DNA from 3 places in the Paenibacillus sp. S28 genome. Region 1 is predicted to be linked to each of the others. Evidence: predicted binding sites of a transcription regulator. Region 1 holds the regulator's gene; each other region holds the start of a gene.
The links. The regulator LexA, encoded in region 1, represses DNA repair genes until DNA is damaged. The targets are predictions, from matches to a motif close to CGAACATATGTTCG.
Positions count from the first base shown of each region.

Region 2: addB (helicase-exonuclease AddAB subunit AddB) is a predicted target of LexA. The motif match lies at 2,155-2,168, and genes of this name have one in related genera.
Region 3: recA (recombinase RecA) is a predicted target of LexA. The motif match lies at 1,807-1,820, and genes of this name have one in related genera.

Region 1 is NZ_JACVTM010000002.1:862,032-866,956, reverse strand. It holds gene IAE55_RS08520 (FixH family protein) at 1-117, opposite strand, end outside; gene IAE55_RS08515 (HAD family hydrolase) at 348-1,142, opposite strand; gene IAE55_RS08510 (hypothetical protein) at 1,182-1,697, opposite strand; gene IAE55_RS08505 (DUF896 domain-containing protein) at 1,948-2,130, opposite strand; gene IAE55_RS08500 (LysM peptidoglycan-binding domain-containing protein) at 2,232-2,612, opposite strand; gene lexA (transcriptional repressor LexA) at 2,852-3,478, shown strand; gene IAE55_RS08490 (response regulator transcription factor) at 3,574-4,764, opposite strand; gene IAE55_RS08485 (sensor histidine kinase) at 4,739-4,925, opposite strand, start outside.
Region 2 is NZ_JACVTM010000002.1:255,213-260,137, reverse strand. It holds gene addB (helicase-exonuclease AddAB subunit AddB) at 1-2,085, opposite strand, end outside; gene IAE55_RS05555 (ArsR/SmtB family transcription factor) at 2,389-2,766, opposite strand; gene IAE55_RS05550 (SRPBCC family protein) at 2,769-3,194, opposite strand; gene IAE55_RS05545 (hypothetical protein) at 3,467-4,558, shown strand; gene IAE55_RS05540 (MazG nucleotide pyrophosphohydrolase domain-containing protein) at 4,785-4,925, shown strand, end outside.
Region 3 is NZ_JACVTM010000006.1:148,140-153,064, reverse strand. It holds gene IAE55_RS16455 (regulatory protein RecX) at 1-525, opposite strand, end outside; gene recA (recombinase RecA) at 675-1,736, opposite strand; gene IAE55_RS16445 (competence/damage-inducible protein A) at 2,072-3,358, opposite strand; gene pgsA (CDP-diacylglycerol--glycerol-3-phosphate 3-phosphatidyltransferase) at 3,487-4,074, opposite strand; gene IAE55_RS16435 (YajQ family cyclic di-GMP-binding protein) at 4,330-4,821, opposite strand.

The DNA of each region.
Region 1 (4,925 bases):
CGGATCCATCATGCTCTCGCTCATGTCCATGCCCGCATGACCACCGCCGCCGCTGCCGCAGCCTGCTATGCTCCATACCGCCAGCAGCAGCAGAGCAACAAAACCGTACTTTCTCAAGCGAAGTCACTCCCTATACGTCTATCAATGTAAGCTGTTTGTCCATATTCTTCATCATTATACATAATTATCGCCACACCCAAACAATCCAACTGTTAACAAAATGGAACAAATTGACCGGAACGCGGTCAAGGTTGCTCAGCAAACGGGGCATTCATATACACAAGATATAATAAAAGCCTGCCGGACGAAGGGATTCCCCTCTGGGCAGGCTAACGTATAAAACCAGCTTAAGACCGTTCGGCAATGATGCGATGCAGCTCGGACAGATGCTTGATTTCGTAATCAGGCTCAATGGACGGATCTTTCACTTTTCCGGTGCGGTTGATCCATACCGTGGTCAGTCCGGCGCTGTTTCCGCCTTTGATGTCGGTTGTCTGCTTGTCGCCGACCATGAGCGTCTGTTCCGGTGTTAATCCAAGCAAAGAAAGCGCATGTTCGAAGATGGTCGGATCCGGTTTGCCTTTGCCGAATGTGCCGGAAATGACAATCTCGTCAAAATATGGGGCAAGTTCGGGAACGCCGGCGATCTTCTCCTGCTGGAGCGCAGGACAGCCGTTCGTCAGAAGAAGCAGCTTCTTGTTTCCTTTCAGTTCGTCCAGCACCTTGAAGGTCTCTTCATATACATGGGGGCGGGAGCGACGCTCGGCGGCAAATTGCTCGGCCAATTCTCCGGCCAGCTGTTCATCGTCAACCCCAAGCTTCAGCAGCCCGCGCCGCCATGATTCCTTGCGATAGCCTGGAGCGAGCTCCTCAAGTCTGCGAAATTCAGGTTGTTCGCCTGCGCTGAAGTTGGCCCACAGTCCTTCAAACGGGTTAATTCCAATCATTTGGGTAAAGGCAAACGTGTCATAGGATTGATATAACGTCCTTGCCTCATTGCGGACCGCTTCCTCCAGCTCCTTGGCGTCAATGCCCTTCGCCTTGGCGGCCGTCTCGCATACCGCTTCAAAGGATTCCTTCACGCTGCGCTCATCCCACAACAGCGTATCGTCCAAATCGAAAAAAACAGCTTGTACCGGCATCCTCTTCCATCCTCTCCATCAGCTATCTCTTATATTTGTTTATTTTTCCAAAGGGATATTGTGGGTCTGCGCAAAACGCTCCAGACGTTCCCCTATGGTATCGGTGTCGTAGCGGTTAATCAGGCGCGTGAACACCCAATTGCCGCCTTTGCCCTTCGGCTCAATCACGACAGAGCCTTTGGCCAGCTTGATCTTGGCGATATTGTCTGCGGTCAGTCGCCGATCCCGGTTGAACTTGATCGTCGATACGGCGTTTTTCTCTACACGCAGGAAAGGCCTGCGCAAAAAGATCATCAAGCCCAGGAACACGTACATGGCCATAATGATCCAGGTCATGCTGCTGTTGCCCGCCGTACCCTCCTGTCCAATCATCCCGAGCAGAAAGTAGACCGCAGCCAGAGCGACCATCGTAATCGGAAGCACATAGTTTCTTCCTTTATAAATGTCAGCTGAAGGCCCCCCCGCGCTGTAGATGGAAGGCTTGCCTTGCTTCTTTCTCTGCTTATCCAGCTGCGCTGAATTTTTTCTTACCTTTCTTTCCCATGAACGGGCCATTCACGAACCTCCTCAAAATGCTTTCGGCTATATAGTTTGAACGAAAGTTTTGCATTTACTTCCTAATATATAACGGCCCAATACTGCTTACAGCATTTATTCATGTAGTTTCACATTCTATATAATAGAAAAACAAATGAAGGAAACCGGGTGCGCTTACATAGAAGCATTCTGTTATCGGTAGTGAGCCATACAAAACCTTGAGTCAGTCTATACCATGATCGAATGTATGAGTCTAATCCAGCTGGTGTTATTTCTTCTCTTCATCCACCCATTCAATCGAGTCCAGCTGCTGTCTGAAATTTCTGCGGACATTCTGAAGGTATCTCTCACGAAGCTTGGCCCGTTCTTCGATCTCCTCTTCGGTTAAACCGGATTCTTTTTGCTTGCGCGCAAGCTCATTAATTCTCTCTACAACGCTGTCGATATCCATACAATTACTCCTCCAATATTCAAGTCATACCTAACTTTGCCATGATAAAAAGAGCTTGTCAAGGTTCACACCTTTCCAAGCTCTTGATCATTTATCTTCTATTAATATTGTGGGAGTGCCAATACTTCTCCGGCTTGAATTTCGCTGCTGGTTAAATCGTTATACTTCTTCACCGCCATAATGTATGCTCGGATATCCATGTCTTCCGGCTTATGGGCAGAAGCGATTCCCCACAATGTATCGCCTTGCTGAACGATGACATTTTTCTCTAACCGAACATCATCCGAGGTTCCCGCGAATACGCGAACGACACCTGTGCATCCCACCAAAATAATCAGGGCCGCCAAGATCAGTTTGATCAAGGCAGGGCCTGGCACGATGGACTGTACTTTCTTCAACCAAGGAGATGCTATAGCTTCATTGATGGATGGGTTAACGGATGGGTTATTATAAATACTTTGGTATGTAGTGTGTTTCAGCATAAATATTACGCCTCCAAACGTTTGTTCTTGTTTTATGAGAACAATATAACACGAACATTTGTTTTGTTCAATACTTTTTTCGAACAATTGTTCTTATGTTTTTAGAGGCGGGTTTCCTTCATTCAGAAGCCGCAAAAATCCCGCTCCATCAAAGCAAAACCATTTAGAACTTATGTTTGTACGAACGGCAGTTCTATGTTATAATTTTACCAAACGTTACTAAATGGGGTTGATGGGGAATGTCAAAGATATCTAGCCGGCAGCAAGCGATATTGGAATTTATCAGAAATGAAGTCCGCGCCAAGGGTTATCCTCCGTCCGTCCGAGAGATCGGTGAGGCGGTTGGGTTGGCTTCCAGCTCGACCGTACACGGCCATTTGGACCGACTGGAGAAGAAAGGCTTGATCCGCAGAGACCCTACGAAGCCTCGTGCCATTGAACTGTTGGGACAAGAAGAATCCGAGAGCAGCAATCTGTTCACGCATACGATCGCCAGAGTTCCCGTAGTAGGCAAGGTCACAGCGGGTGTGCCGATCACGGCAACGGAGAACATTGAAGATTACTTCCCTCTGCCGCAGCACTATGTCGGAGATGAGAAAGTATTTATGCTTTCCGTCGTTGGGGACAGTATGATCGAGGCGGGCATTCATAACGGTGACTACGTCATTGTGAGACAGCAGCAGACTGCCGATAACGGGGACATCGTCGTTGCCATGACGGATGAGGATGAAGCAACCGTGAAGACGTTTTACAAAGAGAAAGACCATATCCGGCTTCAACCGGAGAACCCGGCTTACGAACCTTTGCGTCTGAACCATGTCACCATTCTGGGCAAAGTCGTCGGGCTGTTCCGCGATATTCACTAGCAGATGATGCTGGACAAGCAGCAATAGAGCCCTTGCTCTTCCTTACTCAGGAAGGTCAAGGGCTCTTTTCGGCGTTGGGATCAAGGCAGGATGATTCAGGTGGGACACGCCTCACGGGAATCCGCCGTTTGCTCCAGACGGTACTCCGTCGGGGTTTTTCCCGTCTTTTTGCGGAACACCTGGGTAAAATGCTTGACGTCCACATATCCGACTTTGTCCGAAATGTCGGCCAGCTTCAGATGCGTTTGCAGCAGCAGCTTGCAGGCTTGTTCGATCCGCAGATTGGTGACGTATTCCTTGAAGCCGCTTCCTGTCTTCTGCTTAAACAGCTGGCTGAAGTAGACCGGATTCAGGAACACGACCGAAGCTACCTTTTCCAGGGACAGATCCGTATGATAGTGCGCTTTGATGTACTGCACCGCAACCTCGATCGCTCGGTTACCGCCCGGGTTGTTGTATTCGTATTCCAGCGATGCCGATTCCTGGCGCATCCGCCGCACTTCCTCCGGCACCCGGTGAATGTCTGTGATGAGTCCCGTCGACTGAATTTGGAAAGGCACCTTGACGCATCGTTTCAAGTTAGCGCGCAGCTCATCCGTCAGGCGTTTCATGCCCCCCTCTTCCCCCAGCGAGACGAGGCCGATCAGGCTCGTTTCGTCCATGCTTGTCACAAATCCGCAGCCGTGCGCTTCAATCAGCTCACCAAGCACATTTTCAATAATAAAATGCTCCAGATGCACCGGCGCGTCGCTCTCCATCTTAACCATTACCAGTTGGAATGCGGGGTAGCTCTCAATTATTGAGGCGACGTCAAGGCGCCCGGTATCGAGTCCGCTCGCCCAGCGCTGAAATACCGCCTCGCGCAAATACTTCAGGTTAGACTTCAGCAGCTCCGCCTCGCGCACGATTTCATTCTCCCGATCCATCTCCTGAGCAAGTCCGGATATCATGGAGAGCAGCAGCTCTTTCCCGATCGGCTTGAGCATATAGTCCTTAGCCCCAAGCTTGACGGCTTCCTGGGCGTAGGAAAACTCGGAATAAGCCGAAATAATGACCCATTTGATATGCGGATAACTGCCTTGGCACAGCTGCATCAATTCAAGGCCCGTCATTCCCGGCATGAGGATATCGGTCAGCACCAGGTCAATCCGGTGTCTGCGCAGCTGCTGAACCGCTTCCTCCGGATTCGCCGCCAGGTGAACATAATGCTGCGGATAGGCCCGGTGGATGGTGCGCTTAATTCCGTCACGGATCACATGCTCATCGTCCACGACTAAAATGTTCATCTTCCATTCCTCCTTGGTGCCGGATTGGTAAACGGATGGTTACCGTCGTTCCTTCCCCTTCTTGACTGTCCAAGTATAAACCGTACGGACTGCCGAACATCATTCGGATCCGCTCATGCACATTGCTCAAACCGATGCCACGGCGAAGCACGGGGCCGTCT
Region 2 (4,925 bases), 610 kb from region 1:
GCGGACATGCCGCACCACTTCGGACGGCAGCAGCTCCTTGCCCTCATCGTCTGCGGCCGGATAGCTGACCCATACATGCCGGCTGGCCGAGGTCAAGGCGTTGTAAATCAGGAACCGTTCGTCGAGCAGCTTGCGCGAAATGCCAGGAGCCAGCTCCATTCCGGTTTGCGACAGCAGGGAGCGCTCCTGTTCGGTCAGCACCCCGTCATCCTGAAACACGGCCGGGATGACTCCGTCGTTGACGCCGAGCAGAAACGCGTACTTTACGCCACCTGTCCGCGTCCGGTCCATATTGCCGACCAGCACCTGGTCGAGCGCAGGCGGAACCAGGCCCAGCTTCAGTTCGCTCAGCCCCGTTTCCAGAATGCCGGCAAACAGCTCGAAGGACATCTTCTCCGTACCCATCATTTCCACAATCTGATCCAGCAGCTCCAGGACCGCATCCCACAGCTGGCGGTGTTCCCTCGCCGCCTCCGGACGCCCGGACTCCAGCGCTTCGCGGCTCCACAGGTCCAGCTTCTCGGGAATGTCGGCTTCCTCGAGCAGACGGAAGACCGCTGTGCTGAGCTCCTCGGCGCTGCCCGCCTTCTTCACCCGCTTGCCGAATGCCAATAGCGGCTCGCTGACCACCCTCCGGCAGTGCTCCATCAGGCTGAGAAGCTGCTCTCCGGATTTGCGCCGGTCGTAGCCGTTTTCTTCCAGGGACAGGCTCGGAACGGCTTTCCACGGACGGCCGTCCGTCCAGCGGTATCCCTGAATTCCGCAGGCGAGGGCGTAGTTCTCGAGCACGTCCATATCCTCCCGTCCCAGCGACCCGTCCAGCGGAAGCAGCAGGTCGCTCTTGATGCAGCGGAATACGTCCTCATGCCGCCAGTTCCGGCGCACGACATCCAATGCGGAACGAATAAACTCCACCAGCGGATGGTGCAGCTCGCTTCGCTTCTGGTCGAGAAAGAACGGAATGCCGTAGTCCCGGAACAGGGGCTCCACCAAATGCTCGTAATCGCCCAAATTACGGACAAACACGGCCATTTCGCGGTATCTCGCACCTTCCTCCCTGGCCAGGCGCAGCATCTCCCTCAAAGCCCCTTCCACTTCGGTGCGCCGGTTCTCGGCCGCATAGAGTGAAATCCCTTCGGTTTCCTGAAGCTGATCTTTCTCCTGCCCCTTCCAGGGAATCCGCCGGTCATAACCGCGCTCTAAATGAGCAAGACGCGGGCTGAGGCGGAATTTGGGCAGGTCCGATGCCGGCATAATCGAATCGTTCGTTTCGATGCCCAGCTCGTCGGCCATTCCTCTCAGCTTGATGTAAGTCGTGGCGGTCGGGTGAAACAGGTCCAGCTCATGCGGCTGCATGCTGCCGTGGTACGGCTTGTCCAGCGTGAGCGCAATGGTGACCGATGACGCATGGGCCATCAGCTCGCGAACAACCCCGTATTCCTGCGGAGTCATCCCGTGAAAGCCGTCGATCCATACGTCCGCACCTTTAACATAAGACGAGCGGCGAATCCCTTCAGCCAAAGTGACGAGCGTATCTTCATCATCTATATAAAGCGGTGATATTTCCTGTTCAAAGTCGCGGTACACCGTCCATAAATCCTCCAGCTTATAGCGCAGGATCGGCGCGGCCGCCTTCTGCTCCGTCAGCTGGGTCAAATGCTCTTCCAGCACGGCGGAATCTACGCAGTACCGCTTGAGCTCGGTATACAGCTCGTTCAGCTTGCCTATGAAACCCAGCTGGTCACCGGAGGCACCGAACAGCTTCAGCTCCTCTTTGCGGCGCTGAATGATTTTGTACAGCAGCATTTTTTTGCCTTCTTCGCTGATGCCGACTCTCGCCGACCCGCCGGTCTCCTGCATCACCCGGTACGCCAGGCGCCGGAAGCTGAGAACCTGCGCACGGACGCTGCCTTTGACAGCGCCCGATGATACCAGGCTGTGCTCAGCCTGGAATGAGCCCTGCTCGGGAACGAGCAGGATCAGCGGGCTGCCCTTAGGCTCTGCTTGCAGCCGGGACGTAATCTCGCTTAGGATCGCCGTCGTCTTGCCGCTACCGGATCGTCCGATCAGAAAATGAACCGACATGGTGTTGCCTCCTTCGTATGTAAACCTCGAAAACTATTAAATATAAGTATAACACAACCTTTTTTGAAAAGAACGTATGTTTGCGGAACTGTAAAAAGGAGGCACTTACCGTTTTTTACAATTTTCCAGATACGATCAAACCGAAGGAACGCCGTTTCCCGGCATGCCAAACAGCGGTACAGGAGGAGGTGATCCTCTTGTACCGCTGTCTCTTGTTTCGCTAGTTTTTTACGAATGCTAGTTTCCAGCCTCCCGGCCATCATGCAGGGATCATGGTTCGGTATAGAGCGATTGAATCACCGGCTAATCTTGTTCCTTCTCCTTTTCCACAAGGGTCAGCGGGGCAGGGAAGCGTTCGGAACCATCCGACTCCACGAAGTGCTGCAGGGCTGCCATCTTGTTCTCCCAAAAGCGTTCAAAATAGGAGTACCAATCCTTGAGCTCCTGCAAGGGCCCCGGATCCAGCCGGTACCTCGTCTCGCGGCCGACCTTCCTTTCCTTCACCAGTCCTGCCTCCGACAGAATCCGCAGATGCTTGGAAACCGCCGTCCGGCTCATCGGAAAATGGCTGCTGAGAACCGTCACGGGCATCTCCTGATCGGACAGCAGCTTCAGCAGCTGGCGCCGGGTCGGGTCGGCCACGGCCTGAAATACGTCGTGCTTGGACGCAGTCGCGGTCATGCTTAAGCCTCGACGTATCTGCCCAGCTTCTGGTGGAGTCCGGCCCAGCCTTGGTCCATCGTCTCGCGCACGATCGTATGCGGCTGGTTGAACTCGGTCACTTGGTCCGCACTCCAGCCGGAGTGGATGAGCGTCACTTCCGTTTTGCCGTCCAGCTCCTTCAGCTCGAAAGCAAGCGTCCAGTCCTTGCCCCAGCGGAACGCCAGCCGGTGCGGCGGATCCACTTCGGTCACCTTGCACGGCGACATGCCGTACGGACCGGCATTAATGTGAAATTCGTGGCCTACGACGGGCTGCATGTCATTGGGCATGAACCAGGCGGACAGCCCTTCGGGAGTCGCCACCGCCTCCCACACTTTCTGGATCGGAGCCTGGAATACGCCGGTGTGGCGGATATCAGGCAAAGCATTGTTTGTTGAGTTTTCCATGTATAAGTACCTCCATATGCAGTCAATCAAACCGGTTTACATTCGAATGCGAAACCATTTGGTTTCGCATCGATTATACGAAACCTTTTGGTTTCATGTCAACCCCTTGTCCTTCTTGGGGCCCGTAAGCCGGAATCCAACGAAAAAAGGAGCCTTTCGGCTCCTTATATTGCTATTATAGCTCATATTTCCAAAAACAAACAGTCTACCATTTTTCACCTGACATTCTATAATGAGGACGTTCCCACTTTAAGGCAAAGGGAGGAAATACGGTGGATATCAAGGATACTTCAAGCTCGTCTGAAAATCAGCCCGGGACGGTCGGTTCAGCAAGAGCCGCTGCAGCGGACTGGGTGATGCACCAAGCCTCAAAGGAAAAAGGATTTATGGGCGCTTATTTTACGGGTTCCACGATCGGAATGCCGGAAGATGCCCCGATGTCTCCAAGCTCCGATATCGACGTAATGGTCGTGTCCGAACTGGCGGAGCCGCCGTTAAAACCGGGTAAGTTCATATATCGGGATACCCTGATCGAAGGCTCTTACATCTCCCTATCTGAGCTGTCCTCGGTGCAAAAGGTGCTCGTCTCGCACCATCTGGCAGGCCCGTTCCGGGTGAATACGATCATCTCCGATCCCCATGGCCATTTGCATCGCCTGTATTCAGAAGTATCCCGGCATTTTGCCGATGAGGTCTGGGTGCGGCAGCGGTGCGAAAACGTCCTGCAGCAAATTAAGCGGTCTCTGCTCGGCCTCGACTTGTCCCTGCCGCTGCATGACTTGTTCACATCCTGGCTCTTCCCTACGGGCATCACCACGCATGTGCTGCTGCTCGCCGCCCTGAAAAACCCGACGGTGCGGCTCCGTTACGCAGCCGTCCGCGGCGTATTGGAAGATTACGGCCTGAGCTCGCTGTACCTCGAGCTGCTTCGCCATCTCGGCTGTGCCGATTTGGAGCCGGAGCGGGCGATGCAGCATGTCAGGTCGCTCGAGCGGACCTTCGACACCGCGGCTGCCGCCGCCAAAACGCCCTTTTTCTTCAGCAGCGACATTTCCCCGGTTTCCCGCCCGATCGCCATCGACGGGAGCATAACGTTAATTGAACAAGGACTCCATCGTGAGGCGGTGTTTTGGATGGGCGCCACCTTCGCGCGCTGCCACAAAATTCTCGCCGCAGACAGCGATCCGAATGTGCAAAAAGAGCTCGCACCCGGTCTGGAAGCATTTCTGGCCGATCTCGGCTTTCACACCGTCCAGGACTTCAGCGTGCGTGCCGCTACGGTCATCGACTTTTTGCCGGAGGTGTGGCGCGCAGCGGAAACGATCATGGCGTCCAACCCTGAAATTACCGGCCGTTCCACGTGATCTCCTGGCAGCCTATTGGCTTTGTATATTAGTTCTCCTCGGCATAATGTTCGGATTCCCTTTCCTGTCCATATTTTTTCAGTCTATTTAATGTGTACCAAAATGTAAATCATGGTTTTTGCCCTCAATCCAGCCTTTGAGTAACGCACCAACCTCTTGCCTCCATCCCTTATACTTATAGAAGTGCCTATCACTAGAACATGAATTGCATGAGGAGGCGGAAACTGTGGATGTGAACGCATTTCAGCAGTGGGTCAAGGAGTATTATGAACAGCGGGGCTGGTCCGAGCTCGATATCTTTATCCGGATTGGCTTTTTGGCAGAGGAGACCGGCGAAGTGGCCCGGGCGATTCGGGCGCTTGAAATC
Region 3 (4,925 bases), on a different contig from region 1:
TTTCTGCTGAAGCTCCTGCCTGATCCAGGCCTTGCCTTTGCGGTGGTTCCTGATTCGCTGCTGCGCCCACTGCCTGGCATAGCTTTCGTCGTCCACCAGCCTTTCTTCCACCAGCCGGTTCAGCGCATACTCAATCGATCCCGTTTCGATGCCTTTCTGCCGCAGTTTCATTTCAATTTCCTTGCGTGTCCGCGGCTTCCGCTCCAGCGCCTTTAATCCTTCGACATAAGCCTGCTGCCGCTCGTCCGCTACAACGATTTCCTCCAGCTCCTGCTTCGTAAAGGCGTTCCCCTTGACCATCCGGTACTTCACGAGGACGTCTTCGTGGACGGAAAGGGTGTAGGGTCCGAACGATATCAAATAACGCCCTCTCGGCTTGGCCAGACGCTCTACCTCCGTGATCAGCAGGGTTTCATCGTCCGGGAACCCGGCCAGTCCTTCATGAATTCCCTGCTTCTCATGGATTCCCTGCTCTTCATGAATCCCTTGCCCTTCCTGATGTTCATGGCTATTTCCTTTTCGCATCTCTCTCACATCCCATCACGTGTTCAATGTCATCCTGTAACAGCACCGCACCCTCTATATGAGAAAAGACGCCCAGTGACAGGTTATCACCGAGCGTCCTCATTATAATCTCTATTCATATTTACAGAATACGATTTCAAACGATAACCCTATTCCAGCTCTAACAATTCCTGTTCTTCGCGTTCCTCAGCCGCTGCTTCTTCCGCAGTCGGCGCGTTCACCGTCGTCGTCAAATTGCTTGCCTCACGGATCTTGTTCTCGATCGCTTCCGAAATAGGCTGATTTTCTTTCAAGAACTGCTTCGCATTCTCGCGGCCCTGACCCAAGCGCTCGCCTTCATAGGAGTACCAGGCACCGCTCTTATTGACGATATCCAATTCCGTACCGATATCGATAATGCTGCCTTCCTTGGAAATGCCTTCGCCGTACATGATGTCGATCTCCGCCTGCTTGAACGGAGGAGCCACCTTGTTCTTGACAACCTTGATCCGCGTCCGGTTACCCACTACATCATTGCCCATCTTGATGCTCTCAATACGGCGAACATCCAGACGAACAGAAGAATAGAACTTCAGCGCACGGCCGCCGGGGGTCGTCTCCGGGTTACCGAACATGACGCCGACTTTCTCACGAAGCTGGTTGATAAAGATCGCAATCGTCTTCGACTTCGCAATCGCACCGGACAGCTTACGCAGTGCCTGGGACATCAGACGAGCCTGCAGACCTACGTGGGAATCACCCATTTCGCCTTCGATTTCCGCTTTCGGTACGAGCGCTGCAACCGAGTCCACGACGATAATATCAACGGCGCCGCTGCGTACGAGGGCTTCCGCAATTTCCAACGCTTGCTCACCAGTGTCCGGTTGAGACAGCAGCAGCTCGTCAATGTTGACGCCAAGCTTGTTGGCATACGACGGATCAAGCGCATGCTCCGCATCGATGAAAGCAGCTTGTCCACCGACTTTCTGTACTTCCGCGATGGCATGGAGGGCCACCGTCGTCTTACCGGAAGATTCCGGTCCATATACTTCAACAACGCGGCCTCTTGGAAGTCCGCCAATACCAAGTGCTATATCTAGAGCCAGGGAGCCGCTGGGAACAACTTCCACCTGCATATGTGTCGACTCACCGAGTTTCATGATTGAACCTTTACCGAATTGTTTCTCTATTTGACGAAGCGCCATTTCAAGCGCAGCACGACGATCTGACAATAAACTCACATCCTTCACCCGTTTATACTATTATGATACCTTGTTTTGGAACGTTTGCCAAGCATTTTTTCGAACATACATTCGTTTTTTTGCCAGGCATTCTCCTCTCATCATCATGCCGCCGTACCTTAAACCAACCGCCGCAAGGAAAGCCCGCCAAATATGGGGGTCCCCTGCGGGCGTTTGTTCTTCTATGATGATCGGATGCAAGAGTCCGCACTGGAACAGGCTTCCGCCCCTACTCCAACCATAAGAAAAAGAACCGCGGCAAACTTATTTTTGCACGGTTCTTCCGTATGGTTATATTATATCGCCTGGCGGGCGGCTGCACAACTTCAAACCTGATCCTTGGACACCCCGGTGGCCGGATCGGTAGATACCAGTCTTTGCCACAACCGGTACAGCAGCGTTTTGACCGAGCGGACCCGGATCGTTTCGCGGTTGCCGTTCAGCTTCAGCTCAAACACTTCGGTCTTCTGTCCGCGTTGGGCGATCCCGACGTACACGAGGCCGACCGGTTTGCGTTCGGAATACCCCGGACCCGCTACACCCGTGACGGATAAGCCGAAGTCGCTGTCCGTGATCATCCGAACGTTCTCGGCAAGCACCTCGGCCACTTCGGCGCTCACCGCTCCCGGTGCGTCGTCTCCTTCCAGCAGCGCATGCGGGACATGCAGCAGCTTCTCCTTCATCTCGTTGGAGTAGCAGACGATCCCTCCCACGAACATGGTTGCGCTGCCCGGAATGGAAGTGATGCTCTCCATCAGCATGCCTCCTGTGCAGCTCTCAGCGGCGCTCAGCGTAATCCCGCGGTCCGCCATCATGTCAACGATGATCCGTTCGATCGGCACGTCCATGCTGGCGTACATATGGTCTGCGAGCCGGCTTTGAATTTGCCCCTGCATCGCATTCAGTTTCTCCATGGCTTCCTGCTCTGTAGGCGCTTTGGTGGAGATGCGTACGGTCACTTCACCCTCCTTCGCATAAGGAGCGATCGTTGGATCGGTCTGCCCGTCGATCAGGTCCAGAAGCCGATCCTCCAGCAGCGATTCACCGATGCCGGCAAACTTGAGCATTTTGGAGTAAATCGGCATTTCGTCAGTCAGGGCGTGTTGAAGGAGCCACGGCTTCGCCTGCTGGTCGAACATCGGCTTCATCTCTTTTGGAGGACCAGGCAGAACGATGTAGAAGTTATCCTCTTGGGCAAGCGCGAGTCCGACGGCCAATCCCGTTTCATTCGGAAGCGGCGTGCTGCCGTCGATGACGAGCGCCTGACGGCGGTTGTTCTCCGTCATGTCGATCCCCCGCCCTGCGAAGAACCTTTCGATTTGATCCATCGCCAGCCGGTCAATGTGCAGGGAGCGGCCGACATGCGCCGCCAGGGCATCCTTGGTCAGGTCGTCCTGGGTCGGGCCGATGCCTCCGGTCAGGATCAGGATATCCGCGCGCTGCGAAGCAAGCTCAATGGCACCCTGAAGCCGCGAGGCGTTGTCCCCGACGACTGTCTGGTAATAGACGTCTATTCCCATTGCCGCGAGCTCCTGCGACAAGTACTGCGCGTTGGTATTCACGATTTGTCCAAGCAGCAGCTCCGTACCGACTGCAATGATTTCTGCTTTCATCCTTGATTGGCCTCCCTGTTATCGTAAAGTAGAATGGATATACCTATATTGAACACTTTACACGTTTTTAGCCTATCCGTACCACAGCGTTTGGTGGAAAGAAAAAGCAATAGGATATCCCTATTGCCTTACACATTGGAAAGCTGAAGCAGTTTTTTGTTTTTGACAAAATAATCGATTCCCGAGTAAATCGTGATCAAAGCCGCTGCCCAGATGGCAATATCGTCGAACGGCAGGCCGATCATCTCGAACGGGAAGTTGTTGATCAGAATCGCCACGATAGCGACAATCTGAATGACTGTCTTCACCTTGCCCCATTTGCTGGCCGCCACGACAGCCCCGTCAAGCAGCGCAATCTGGCGCAGGCCGGTAACGGCAAACTCGCGGCTGATAATAACCACAGCGATCCAGGAGTCGCATTTCCCCATTTCGACGAGCGAAACCAGCACCGCCGTAATAAGCAGCTTGTCGGCCAGCGGGTCCAGCAGTTTTCCGAGATTTGTAACCAAGTTGTTTTTGCGCGCCAAATAACCGTCTATACCGTCTGTGCTTGCTGCCAGAATAAAAATAATTACAGCGATCAGCTGATTGTACGGCAGCTCGAATGAATTCCAGGTAATCGGTTCCGGATAGAACTTGAAGTCGACCAGAAGAAACACCATCATGACCGGAATCAAACAGATTCTTGAAATGGTAATACGGTTGGGCAGATTCACTGTAAACCCTCCCCGGATAAATCAAACTAAGAAACGACATTCACATGCACGGCAGGCCGAAAATGAATAATAATGCACCCAGACCATCCATTATGTATGAATCCTCTACTTGGGGGCAGCAGGCACAGCTTGCGGCAGGCCGGCAACCCCGCCAAGACAGCGGGACAAGATACAGTATAATATATCAATTTATACACTGTCAAAAGAGGAGTAAGCTCCTCTTCCCGCCCGTTTGCCGTGCGGTATACGCCCGCATTACTTCAGATTGGTAAACTGCAGGTCCAGCGGCAGATCCGCCTTGCGAAGCAGCTGCATGACCGCCTGCAGATCGTTTTTGCTCTTCCCGGTCACCCGGATCTGATCGCCTTGGATTTGGCTTTTGACCTTCAGCTTGGAATCCCGGATCAGCACGTTGATTTTCTTGGCGTTGTCCTGATCGATTCCCTGCTTCAGGGTGATCCGCTGGCGGACGGTTCCCATCGAAGCTGGCTCAACCTTGCCGTAATCCACGTTTTTGAGCGACAAACCGCGCTTGATCATTTTGGACTGCAAAATGTCAATCACCGCATTGAGCTTATACTCGTCATCAGAGGTGATGACCAGTGTCTCCTTCTCCAGCTTCAGGCTGCTCTTGCTCCCTTTAAAATCAAAACGGGTTTCGATTTCACGCTCCGTTTGGTTGATCGCGTTGATCATTTCCTGGAAGTCCAATTTGGAAACAATGTCAAACGAATTTTCCGAACTCATCATTACACGCCCTTTCAGTTCCTTTTCATGTCATATTATATGAAATTACCCGGGACAAGTCTAATCCTAAACAGCGTTCCTTCCGTTCACGGATATTATCTCAC